3 regions of the Rhizobium sp. BK181 genome follow, and region 3 is predicted to be linked to each of the others. Evidence: predicted binding sites of a transcription regulator. Region 3 holds the regulator's gene; each other region holds the start of a gene.
What was found. The regulator PhoB, encoded in region 3, activates phosphate uptake and scavenging genes when phosphate is short. The targets are predictions, from matches to a motif close to TGTCATNNANCTGTCAT.
Positions count from the first base shown of each region.

Region 1: a site for PhoB is predicted at 2,468-2,484, ahead of FHT77_RS11355 (DUF2794 domain-containing protein). Genes of this name have one in related genera too.
Region 2: a site for PhoB is predicted at 2,037-2,053, ahead of phoA (alkaline phosphatase). Genes of this name have one in related genera too.

Region 1 covers NZ_JACHZA010000003.1:297,849-302,047, forward strand. Annotated here, with positions in the region: gene acnA (aconitate hydratase AcnA) at 1-1,172, shown strand, start outside; gene FHT77_RS11350 (thioredoxin family protein) at 1,405-2,142, shown strand; gene FHT77_RS11355 (DUF2794 domain-containing protein) at 2,507-2,908, shown strand; gene FHT77_RS11360 (GNAT family N-acetyltransferase) at 2,914-3,468, opposite strand; gene FHT77_RS11365 (Bax inhibitor-1/YccA family protein) at 3,577-4,199, opposite strand, start outside.
Region 2 covers NZ_JACHZA010000015.1:65,812-70,010, forward strand. Annotated here, with positions in the region: gene rpsD (30S ribosomal protein S4) at 1-258, opposite strand, end outside; gene phoA (alkaline phosphatase) at 514-1,971, opposite strand; gene FHT77_RS24710 (ATP-binding protein) at 2,125-3,639, opposite strand; gene FHT77_RS24715 (MFS transporter) at 3,731-4,199, opposite strand, start outside.
Region 3 covers NZ_JACHZA010000001.1:980,141-984,339, forward strand. Annotated here, with positions in the region: gene FHT77_RS04985 (aspartate aminotransferase family protein) at 1-1,004, opposite strand, end outside; gene FHT77_RS04990 (GcrA family cell cycle regulator) at 1,433-1,966, shown strand; gene phoB (phosphate regulon transcriptional regulator PhoB) at 2,050-2,733, opposite strand; gene phoU (phosphate signaling complex protein PhoU) at 2,770-3,483, opposite strand; gene pstB (phosphate ABC transporter ATP-binding protein PstB) at 3,527-4,199, opposite strand, start outside.

The DNA of each region.
Region 1 (4,199 bases), on a different contig from region 3:
TCGGTAACTCCGGTCCGTTGCCCGCGCCGATCTCGAAGACGATCAACGACAAGGGCCTGATCGTTTCAGGTGTTCTGTCGGGCAACCGTAACTTCGAAGGCCGTATTTCGCCCGACGTTCAGGCGAACTACCTGGCATCCCCGCCGCTCGTCGTCGCCTACGCGCTCGCAGGCTCAGTCCAGAAGGATCTGACCAAGGAGCCGATCGGCGAAGACCAGAACGGCAACCCTGTCTATCTCAAGGACATCTGGCCGACCTCGCACGAAGTGCAGGAGTTCATCCAGAAGTACGTCACCCGCGAACTTTACGAAACGAAGTACGCCGACGTCTTCAAGGGTGATGAAAACTGGCAGGCCGTCAACGTTCCGGCCGGACAGACCTACGCCTGGGATGACAAGTCGACCTACGTGCAGAACCCGCCCTATTTCGTGGGCATGGGCAAGACCGGCACCGGCATCTCCGATATCAAGGGTGCTCGCGTTCTCGGCCTTTTCGGCGACAAGATCACCACCGACCACATTTCCCCGGCCGGCTCGATCAAGGCTGCGTCGCCGGCCGGTGCTTACCTGCTTGAGAACCATGTCGGCGTCGCTGACTTCAACCAGTACGGCACGCGTCGCGGCAACCATGAAGTCATGATGCGTGGCACGTTCGCCAATATCCGTATCCGCAACCACATGCTCGGCCCGAACGGCAAGGAAGGTGGCTACACCATCCACTATCCGTCGAAGGAAGAGGAATCGATCTATGACGCGGCTATGCAGTATAAGGCCGAGGGCGTTCCGCTCGTCATCTTTGCTGGCGTCGAGTACGGCAACGGCTCGTCCCGCGACTGGGCAGCGAAGGGCACCAACCTGCTTGGCGTGAAGGCGGTCATTGCACAGTCCTTCGAGCGTATTCACCGCTCGAACCTGGTCGGAATGGGCGTCATCCCATTCGTCTTCGAAGAGGGCACGACCTGGGCAAGCCTCGGCCTGAAGGGCGACGAAATCGTCAGCATCGAGGGCCTTGAGAACATCAAGCCGCGCGAAAAGAAGATTGCCAAGATTACCTACGGGGACGGCACCGTGAAGGAAGTTCCGCTGTTGTCGCGCGTCGATACGCTCGACGAAGTGATCTACCTCAACAACGGCGGCATCCTGCAGACGGTTCTGCGCGATCTCGCTGCCTGATTGTTAACAGACTTCTATGACAATGACCGCCGGAAAGAGATTTCCGGCGGTTTTCGTTTGAACGCGAGGCGTAAATTCGCGGTCACGACGATGTGTTTCAGCTTGGCTTCCTCGAAGCCTGTCTCACCCGTTCGTGACTTTCCGTTTCGATCGAGAACCACTATCTCTACGCTCAGATATCGGAACCTGCGGCGAAATTCGGCGGCAGGTACTGAAGAAAAAGGTGCAGTGAATGTCCGCGAGGTTTTTGATTTCTGTGGTTGCAGGTGTGGCGCTTGCCGGCCCGCTTTTTGCCCAGGATGCGCCGAAAGGTGTGGTCGAACTCTTCACCTCGCAGGGATGCTCTTCGTGTCCTCCAGCTGATGCGGTTTTCCGTAAGATTGTTGAGGCTGGCGGGGTTATTGCGCTCGCCTATCACGTCGATTACTGGAATTATATGGGCTGGGCCGACACGCTGAGCTCGAAGGAAAACACGGAGCGGCAGTATGGGTACGCGCAGACGATGGGTCGCGCCAATGTCTATACACCGCAGGTCATCATCAACGGCCGTGACCACGTGGCCGGCGCCGACCTTGGCGCGATCAACAAGAAGATCGATGGCTATGCAGCCGAAGGAATGGGTCTTTCCGTGCCGGTGAAGGCCGAGATGCGCGGCGACCAACTCGAGATCAAGATCGGGGCAGGGCAAGGCAAGGCAAATGTCGTGATGGTCTATTTCAACCGTGAGAAGACCATCGACGTCGAGAAGGGCGAGAACAGCGGCCAGAAGATTGCCTACCTGAATAGCGTTGCCGATGTGGAGACGGTCGGTATGTGGGAAGGCAAGGAAACAAGCTTGACGCTGCCGGCAAGCGTGATGCAGAAGCCGGACCTCGAGGGCTGCGCGATTCTACTTCAATCCTCCACCGCCGATGGCAATCCATCCGCGATTCTCGGAGCGACGGTCGTCATGGCCGGGAAGAACATCTAGCCGTTTCATCTGCTTCTGTGGATGGAAAACGGGGCGGCCCGGCTGATCGTATTCGGGGCTGGGGTTAAGGTCGATACGGTCAGCCGGGCCCTTTGGCGCGCTGGCGCCAAACTCACGCACGACCTTTTATGCCTATAAAATCAGGCAAAGATCATGCACGAATCGGGTGCGACGTAGGTCCGAACGGGCCCGCGGCGCAGTCGTGAGGGAATTTCCCTTGCAAATGAGGCGCTGTTTTGACTGAATTGCGGCGCTTGGGAGATTGCACAGAGTATGATTAATGTGACTGATCGCCTGCTTGCAATTTGTAAACGCTAAGGCAAACTGTCATTTACCTGTCACGAGTGGAGGCACCGGGAGACTGATGACAGATCAGCCGGATTTGCGGCGCGGCGAAAGCCGGTCAGCCGAGAGCAGTTCCTCAGTCGTCGTGGATCTCAAGGAATACAAGCAGAGCAAGGATCCCGCTCCGGTCACATTCCACCGGCGCGAACTCGATGCGATTCTCTGGATCTATGGCCGCATGGTCGGCGAGGGAGAGTGGCGGGACTATGCGATCGATCATCTGAAAGACCGCGCGGTCTTCTCGGTTTTCAAGCGATCGGGCGAAATGCCGCTCTTTCGCATTGAGAAGAATCCGAAGCTTGCAGCCAAGCAGGGCGTCTACTCCGTTACCAACATCCACGGCGTCATCCTGAAGCGCGGGCACGAGTTACAGCAGGTCTTGAAGGTCTTCAATAAGGCTTTGAAGCTGGTCGAGAAGTAAGCGACTCAGGCTTTGAAGAGGGTGCCGGGATAGGTCGAAGCATCCGGGTCCGAGGCTGCGCCCTCGCCCAGGGCACGTTGCATGATCATCGTGTCGAGCCAGCGTCCGTGTTTGTAGCCTGTCGCTTTCAGGCGACCCGTATCCTCAAAACCCAACGCGCGATGCAGGGCAATTGATGCCGGATGTGCGCCACCGATGACGGCGGCCATCTGACGAAAGCCGAGATCGCTGCAGCGTTGAATAAGTTCGGTAAGCAGCAGTCTTCCGATTCCCCGGCCGCGTGCCTCAGGCCCAAGATAGATGGAATCCTCCACCATCCAACGATAGGCCGGTCGTGTACGGAAAGCCGAGGCATAGGCATAACCAAGCAGGCCACCCTCGTCGATCGCGGCGATGTACGGATAGCCCTGGCCCGTGATGGCGGAAAATCGCGCCGCCATCTCGTCCTGTTCGGGCGGGACGAGCTCATAGCTTGCGACACCATTCAGAACGGATTCTCGATAGATCGTCGTAATAGCCGGGAGGTCGGATGGGAAAGCGTCACGGAGTGAGATGGGCATGCGGTCAGCCGGCGGATTTGACTAAGGAAGCTTCCAGAAATCATTCTCAGGATGATCTAGCAACAAAAAAGGCGGCCGAAGCCGCCTTTTCGATAGTGTCCTTGTTCCTTATTTGCGGTTGCCCATGAACTGCAGGAGGAACATGAAGAGGTTGATGAAGTCGAGATACAGGGTCAGTGCGCCCATGATCGCCTTGCGGCCGGCAACATCTGCGCCGTCTGCTTCATAGTACATTTCCTTGATACGCTGCGTGTCGTAGGCGGTGAGGCCCGCAAAAATCAGCACACCGATCACGGAGATCGCGAACTGCATGGCAGACGACGCCAGGAAAAGATTCACGAGCGACGCGATGATCAGGCCGAAGAGACCCATCATCAGGAACGAGCCCATTGCAGAGAGATCACGCTTGGTCGTGTAACCATAGAGCGAAAGTGCACCGAAGGAAGCGGCCGTTACGAAGAACGTCTGCGTGATGCTCGACTGTGTGTAGACCAGGAAGATCGACGAAAGCGACAGGCCCACCAGCGCGGCGTAGACCCAGAAGGTCGTCTGCGCAGCGGCAACACTCATCCGGTTAATCCTGAAGCTCAGGAAGAACACGGCGGCCAGCGGTGCAAGAATGACCACCCAGCGCAACGGCGATTGGAAAAGCAATACGCCAAACTGCGTCAGTTGGCCGTTCTGGACGGCGAAATTGAAGCCCAGATAGGCGGCTACACCCGTGATCGCCA
Region 2 (4,199 bases), on a different contig from region 3:
TTCAGAGGTATCGCCCTTGCGGCGGGAGGCTTCAGCGAAGATTGCACGGAACTGCTTCTCGCGCAGGTCACCGTAGTAACCCTTGAGCTTCTGCTTGGCGCGCAGCTGCACACCGAAGTCCGAAAGCTTGCCCTTGCGGCGCTGACCATGCTGGCCCGGGCCGTATTCGCGGCGGTTCACCGGGGACTTCGGACGGCCCCAGATGTTTTCGCCCATACGGCGGTCAATCTTGTACTTGGACGATTCGCGCTTGCTCATCGTATTTCCTTTCAGAGTGTTACGGCGGTTTGTTGCCAAACCGCTCGAAGGAAACACGCCCTCCTTTGATCTTCTTTCGAGGATCCGACAGGATCATCCCATTACGCGAACAGGACAAATCCACGGGACATGTCAAATGAAACACCGGACATCTCTGCCCGGTGCTGCGCGGTCTTTAGGGCGAAGTCGCTGGAATGTCAATCACAATTCCACGCCCTCGCCCCTCAATAACCCCGATGTGCCAGGCTTGGGAGCTTACTTGGCGCTCGCCGTTTCGGTCTTCAGGCCGAGTGCGTCGCTGATCGTATAGAACAGATCCGTCTGGTCCGTCAGGCCGGTGACATTGGCGGCACGCGGTCCAAAGGCAGCGATACGCAGCTGCGAGCCGGTGTGACCCTGATCGTCAGCGTCGTCGGAGTTGCCGTAGCTCACGGCCATGACAGCGCCGTCCTTCGTCATCAGCGCTTCCGTCAGGCCCGGAGCCTTCGTATCGGCATCGACGATCTGGCTGGCGTGCGCATGGTCGGCGGTGACGATAACGAGCGTGTCGCCGGCTTCCTGAGCGAACTTCAGCGCTTCCTGAACGGCTTCGTCGAGATCGACGGTTTCGCCGATCTGTCCGCACGGATTGGCGGCATGATCCTGCTTGTCGATCGAGGCGCCTTCGACCTGCAGGAAGAAGCCCTTCTCATTTGTCCGAAGCAACTCGATCGCCTTCGACGTCATCTGTGCCAACGTCGGGGTCGCCGCCGTGCGCTTCTCGTTCGGCTTGCAGACGACAGGCTCCTTCTCGACATTGCCGTAGTGGCTGGCCTTCGGACCTTCCCAGCGAACAGGCATGTTGCCCTCGGCAAACAGACCGAGCACTGGCGCGCTGTCATTCGCCTGCTTGACCGCCTGAAGCTCGTCGAGATTCGAGACGATCTTGTAACCACGCTCCTCGGCCTGCTGACGCAACGTCTTGTCCTTCCATTCGCCGGCCTTTGCGGTGTCGGCGAAGCTCTTGGCGCCACCGCCGAGCGTCACGTCGGCTCGGGCATTCAGCAGCTGCTCGCTGATCGAACCCTTGCCACCGTTTTCAAGCGCGTTCGTGGGGCACTTCTCGGTCGTGGATGCAGGGCTGTAGCACTTGCGCTGCGTCACATGCGCGATCTGGACCGCGGGTGTGGCGTCCTGCAGTTCGGCGGTCGAGACGTTCCCGGTGCCGATGCCGGCAGCCTTTGCCTTCTCGAGCAGGGTTTCGTGCGCCTTCTCGTGAATGTCGACGCCGATTGCGCCGTTATAGGACTTAACACCGGTCGCCCAGGCGGTGCCCGAGGCAGCGGAGTCGGTGACGTAGGTCGGCTTGCCCGTCTTCTTGTCGAGCGAATAATGCGTGTACTGGCCGGTGACCGGCAGCGCGTCAATGCCCTTGAAATACTGGCCGGCGCCAACAGCATAGTTGCGTGCGATGGTGATTTCGGAATCGCCCATGCCGTCACCGATCAGCAGGATGACGTTCTTCGGGCGTGTGTCGCTGAGCGCCGCGCGATAGGCTTCGGTAATATCGCCGGAAAGGCGGCGTGCACCACCAGGAGCACTCAGATCGGCGCTTGCCGCGCGCTGCAGAAGCTTGTTCGCTGCGTCGTCGGCATAGCCTGGCTGGATGGCGACGGTTGCAAGCAGGCCGCCGACGACAAGGCGCAGCAGCTGGTGACGAACGTTGTTTCTCATGATCGAGATCTCCTTTTGATAATCCGCATCGACCACATGGGTCGCGCGCCTTATCCACCACCCGGATGAAGCTCTTGTGACAAAAGCAACTTCCTCGTGTGACATTAGAGATTGACTATAGACCGAGTTGGCTGTTCCCGCTCGGTCCAGTCTTCATTCCGCTGCGGAGCGCATTTCATCCGCATCGGGCGCGTTGGCATCGCCGGGAGCCGTCTGGCAATTCATATCGGGGAACGCGACGATACGTTTGCCGGCGAAATCCGTGTGGACCACGACCGTCCCCTGCTCCTCGAAATAGCCGAGCAGGCGTCGCGCCCGCCGGGCCGAATGAGTGCCATAAGCGCGGGCAATCCGCGCATCGGATGGGCACGGCTCGCCGCAGACGGCCGCCTTTGCCAGCATCAGGAAAACACCCTGCAGATCGTCGGTGACACCCGAAGAGAGCGACAATGCCGTTGCCCAGGCCTCGGTCTCTGCCGTGGCGGCATCCACACCGGACCGCGAAATCGCCACGCGGCGCCGAAACTCCGGCAGGGACATCGGAGGGCCCGGAACCCGGCGCATGCGTAGGCGCACAAGGAAGTCCTGATAAAGCACGGAATCCGTTCGGAATCCCGAGCTTGGATCGTCGAGTATCTCGTGCAGCACCGCCGTCAGCCTTTCCTCGCGCTCCTCGGCGGACAATTCGGGCTGAGAGGAACGCGCCTCCGAGACGGGCGCCGAGGCAGCAGGCGCGGACCGCGACAGTTCGGCAAGGATGTCGGTGGTCGGTCGTGGCGCCGGCGGAGCACGGCGCACGATCGGCCTCTGGAACTCCTCTGGATCCGGCGTGAAGATCAGGTCCTCGACGTCCTGCGGGGCATCCGGCAGCGGCATGAGCTTCGGACTCGAGGAACGCGCAGAGGTCTCGACATTGCCGATCTGGATTGGCAGCGGGCGACGTGACAGAGCTGGCCCGAGCGCAACGAAATTGCCCCGCTTCAGATCGCGGAACATTTCCGCCTGCCGCCGATCCATCCCGAGCAGATCGGCCGCACGCGCCATGTCGATGTCAAGGAAGGTGCGGCCCATCAGGAAGTTCGAGGCTTCGGCGGCCACGTTCTTGGCAAGCTTTGCCAAGCGCTGCGTCGCGATCACCCCTGCAAGACCGCGCTTACGACCGCGACACATCAGGTTCGTCATGGCGCCGAGCGACATCTTCCGCGCGTCGTCGGAAACTTCGCCAGCGACCGACGGCGCGAACATCTGCGCTTCATCGACGACCACGAGAACCGGATACCAGAACTCGCGATCGGCATCGAACATGCCATTGAGGAAGGCCGCAGCCGCGCGCATCTGCTGTTCGATCTCAAGCCCTTCGAGCGTGAGCACACAGGAAACGCGGTGCTGCCGAATGCGGTTGGCAATGCCGGCAAGCTCCGCTTCGGTACGCTCACCATCGACGACGACATGACCGAACTTGTCCGACAAGGTGACGAAGTCACCCTCGGGATCGATGATGACCTGCTGCACCCACTGCGCGGACTGCTCCAGCAGACGACGGAGCAGATGCGACTTGCCGGAGCCGGAATTGCCCTGCACCAGAAGACGGGTAGCCAAAAGCTCCTCGATATCGAGCGTGGCCGGATTGCCTCCCGACGCCGATCCCATATCGATACCAACCTGCAATGTCACATTCCTCTTTCAATCAAACACGGCGTCGTAGCAGATCAGACCGTGTCTTTGGCAACACGGCAACACAAACCCACAGGAGAAAACGTCAGAACCTGGGCTTCAGCATCCGTGTGAAAACCAAGCTGATCAGCAGCGGAACCAGCAAAATGGCAAGCCCGACGCGCAACCCCAAGACCTCGGCGATGAAGCCGATCAACGGAGGTCCGATCAGGAAACCTGTGAGAGCCATGAAGGACAGGATCGCGACGTTGGCTGCCGCCGGTCGGTCCTTGAGGCTCGCCGCGGCAGTGACAGCCAGGGGGAAACCGACCGACACGCCGATCCCGACCAAAGCAAACCCCGCCAGAGTCACCAGGCTATGCCAAGCAAAGACGACAATCAGCATTCCTGTAAGAGCCGCCACCCCACAACCACGGGCCAGCGCGATTGCCCCGAAACGCTGCTTCAGGTGGTCGCCGCTGAAGCGTCCGGTCGCCACCATCATCGCGAAAATCGTGTATCCGATACCCGTCATCATGCCGTCTGTCTGGAAAACGTCCTTGAGATAGACGGCG
Region 3 (4,199 bases):
TTGACGCCGAGCAGCAGTCCCTCGCCCCTGATATCCTCTATGATATCAGGATAGCGATCCTTGAGCGAGGCCAGCCCCTGACGGAAGACCAGCGAGACGTCGCGCACCTGCTGCAGGAAGCCATCCGCGAGGACCACCTCGAGCACGGCACTACCGACAGCCATGGCCAGCGGATTGCCGCCATAGGTGGAGCCGTGGGTACCGGCTTTCATGCCGGAAGCGGCCTCTGCCGTCGCAAGGCAGGCGCCAAGCGGGAAACCTCCGCCAATGCCCTTGGCAACTGCCATGATGTCGGGGGCGGCACCAGACCACTCATGGGCAAAAAGCTTGCCGGTGCGGCCCACGCCCGTTTGCACTTCGTCGAAGATCAGCAGCAGACCGTGCTCGTCGCACATTGCGCGGAGCGCCTTCAGAAACTCGTTGGTCGCCGGGCGAACGCCGCCTTCTCCCTGAATAGGCTCGATCAGGATAGCGGCCGTCTCGCTTGTAATGGCAGCGCGAACGGCATCGAGATCGCCGAAAGGAACCTGGTCGAAGCCGGGTGCCTTGGGACCGAAGCCTTCAAGATATTTCTCCTGGCCGCCGGCCGCGATTGTCGCCAGCGTACGGCCATGGAAGGCGCCTTCAAAGGTGATGATATGGAACCGCTCGGGATGGCCCTTCGAAAACTGATAGCGGCGTGCGGTCTTGATCGCACATTCCAAGGCTTCCGCGCCGGAGTTCGTGAAGAACACCTTGTCGGCGAATGTCGCCTCGGTCAGCCGCTTCGCGAGCGTCTCCTGACCGGGGATCTCATAGATATTGGAAAGGTGCCAGACCTTGTCTGCCTGCTCCTTCAACGCCCCCACCACGTGCGGATGGCCGTGACCGACAGAGGTGACAGCAACGCCCGCGCCGAAATCAAGATATCGCTCGCCCGTTTCGGTGATCAGCCACACGCCCTCGCCTCGCTCGAACCGCAGCGGGGCACGAGAGTAGGTATCGTAAAGCGCGGCTTCAGCCATGGCGCGATCTCCTGTCATTGATTACCAGTGGCCGGATTCCGGCTAAGGAAAGCAGGTCCGGAAAATTAAAAATGCCGCCTTTCGGCGGCGAGCAGCACTATTTACTTTTCGCACTGCGATGTCAACAAAACTGAGGCTTTGCAACATGCGTCAAGCAGCCATCTGAGGCCGCAGGACCTATCAACAACTAATGTTGCAGAAATGACTCTCCCGTCCAGCAAGTTGGGGAAAACTTGAAATTCGATTCGCCGGGATTCAACCGACTCTTGTCACAGAGTCAGCCTCACACTAGGTTAAAACTCAATTACTAGACTGCATGCGGCGGAACTAGTCACCAAAATCGAGCAAGCGTTTCTTGCCTCGGATACGTCCGGGGCAACGGTGAAGGATTCTGCCTACACCAACGCTAATAAGGCGGAGACAGGGGCATGAACTGGACAGACGAGCGCGTTGAAAAACTGAAGAAGCTTTGGTCCGAGGGCCTTAGCGCCAGCCAGATCGCAGCACAACTTGGCGGTGTAAGTCGCAATGCCGTCATCGGCAAAGTCCACCGTTTGAGTTTGCCCGGCCGAGCCAAGGCCGGAGGCTCGACGACAACTGTCAGAACGCCCAAGCGCACCACATCCGCGCCGCGCGCTCCGAACTATGCATCTCGCGTCACCACGCGCACCGTCACCCGCCAGCAGGGTGCGACGATGCTCAAGGAAGAGATCGAAATCGATGCTATCGAGCAAGTCAGCTTCCGCCCGGCCGCAAACGTGGTCGTTCCGATTTCCCGCCGCCTCGGCCTGACGGAACTGACCGAACGCACCTGCAAGTGGCCGGTCGGTGATCCGCTGAAGGACGACTTCCACTTCTGCGGCTGCGAATCTCCGGATAATTCCCCGTATTGCACGTACCACCAGCGTATGGCGTACCAGCCGGTCAACGAGCGCCGCAAGGCAGCCAACCGGGTCGCCTGACCCGGAAGCCGGATAAGGACACAAGAAAACGGGCCCTCGCGGGCCCGTTTTTCGTTGAAGCAGTATGGAGGTCGAGGGAAGCCTCAGGCTTCCATGGAGTATCCGGCACCACGCACGGTGCGGATGACGTCCTGCATGTTGGAGAAGTTCAGCGCCTTGCGCAGGCGGCCAACGTGCACGTCGACAGTACGCTCATCGACATAGATGTCGTGACCCCAAACGCCGTCGAGCAACTGCGAACGCGAGAAAACGCGCCCCGGTGACGCCATCAGGAACTCGAGGAGACGGAACTCGGTCGGGCCGAGGCGAACTTCGCGGCTCTTGCGATGAACGCGGTGCGTCTCGCGGTCGAGCTCGATGTCGCCGCACTTCAAGAGCGTCGAGAGTACCTCGGGCTTGGCACGACGCAGCATGGCCTTGACGCGGGCGACAAGCTCCGGCGTCGAGAACGGTTTGACGACGTAGTCATCGGCGCCGGTGGAGAGGCCGCGAACGCGTTCGCTTTCCTCGCCGCGCGCTGTCAGCATGATGATCGGCAGGCGCTCGGTTTCCGGCCGCATGCGCAGGCGGCGGCAGAGTTCGATGCCCGACACGCCCGGGAGCATCCAATCGAGGATCAGCAGGTCCGGCGTGCGTTCCTGCAGCCGGATCTCGGCCTCGTCGCCGCGCAGGATGGTATCGACCTCGAAGCCTTCAGCTTCAAGGTTATAGCGAAGAAGCACGCTCAGCGCTTCTTCATCTTCAACGACAGCTACTTTGGGTATCATTCGTTTCGGTCTCCTGGGGGCACGGTCGCGGAACGATTATTCCGTGACGGCGCCGACGGTGTTGGCGGTATCGTCCTTCGGACGTTCGCCTTCCGGCTGGGCACCGGTGGCCATGTAATAGATGGTTTCGGCAATGTTGGTCGCGTGGTCGCCGATACGCTCGATGTTCTTGGCGCAGAACAGAAGATGCGTGCAGCTGGTGATGTTGCGCGGATCTTCCATCATGTAGGTGAGCATCTCGCGAAACAGCGAGGTATACATCGCGTCGATTTCCTCGTCGCGTTCGCGGATCGACTTTGCCTTGTCGGCGGCCCGGCTCGTGTAGACGTCGAGCACTTCCTTGAGCTGGACGAGTGCCAGTTCGGAGAGATGCTCGAGGCCGCGAGCGAGCCTGCGCGGCACGCCGGCGCTCTGGACGGCAATGACGCGCTTGGCGGTGTTCTTGCCAAGATCGCCGACGCGCTCGAGGTCAGCCGCAATGCGGATCGAGCCCATGATTTCGCGAAGATCGGCGGCCATCGGCTGGCGGCGGGCGATCGTAACGATCGCCTTGTCACCAACCTCGCGTTCGGCGTGATCGAGGATCACGTCGTCGGAGATGACCTTCTGGGCCAGAGCCGTGTCGCCGTTGACGAGGGCGCGAACCGCATCCGAGACCATCTGCTCGGCCAGGCCGCCCATTTCCGAGATACGGCGGGACAGGAACTTCAGATCGTCGTCGTAGGCAGAAAAGATATGTGTCGATGCCATAGGGCTCATCCTTGAATATGGTGAGGGTTACCGACGCCGGCGATCAACCGAAGCGACCCATGATGTAGTCCTGGGTGCGCGGGTCGTCCGGGTTGGTGAACATCTTGTCGGTGTCGTTCTCCTCGACGAGATTGCCGAGGTGGAACATCGCCGTGCGCTGCGAAACGCGGGCGGCCTGCTGCATCGAGTGCGTCACGATGACGATCGTGTAGTTTTCGCGAAGCTCGTGGATCAGCTCCTCGACCTTTGCCGTGGCGATCGGATCGAGAGCCGAGCACGGCTCGTCCATCAGGATCACTTCCGGGCTGACGGCAACGGCGCGGGCGATGCAGAGACGTTGCTGCTGACCACCGGAAAGGCCGGTGCCGGCTTCATGAACGCGATCCTTCACCTCGTTCCACAGACCGGCGCGCTGCAGGCTGACCTCGACGATCTGGTCCATGTCGGCCTTCGACTTGGCAAGACCATGGATGCGCGGGCCGTAGGCGACGTTCTCATAGATCGTCTTCGGGAACGGGTTCGGCTTCTGGAACACCATGCCGACGCGAGCGCGGAGTTCCACGACATCGATATCCGGATCGTAGATATCGTCACCATCGAGCGTGATCTTGCCGGTAACCCGGCAACCATCGATCGTGTCGTTCATGCGGTTCAGGCTGCGCAGGAAGGTGGACTTGCCGCAACCGGACGGGCCGATCAATGCTGTCACCGTGTTT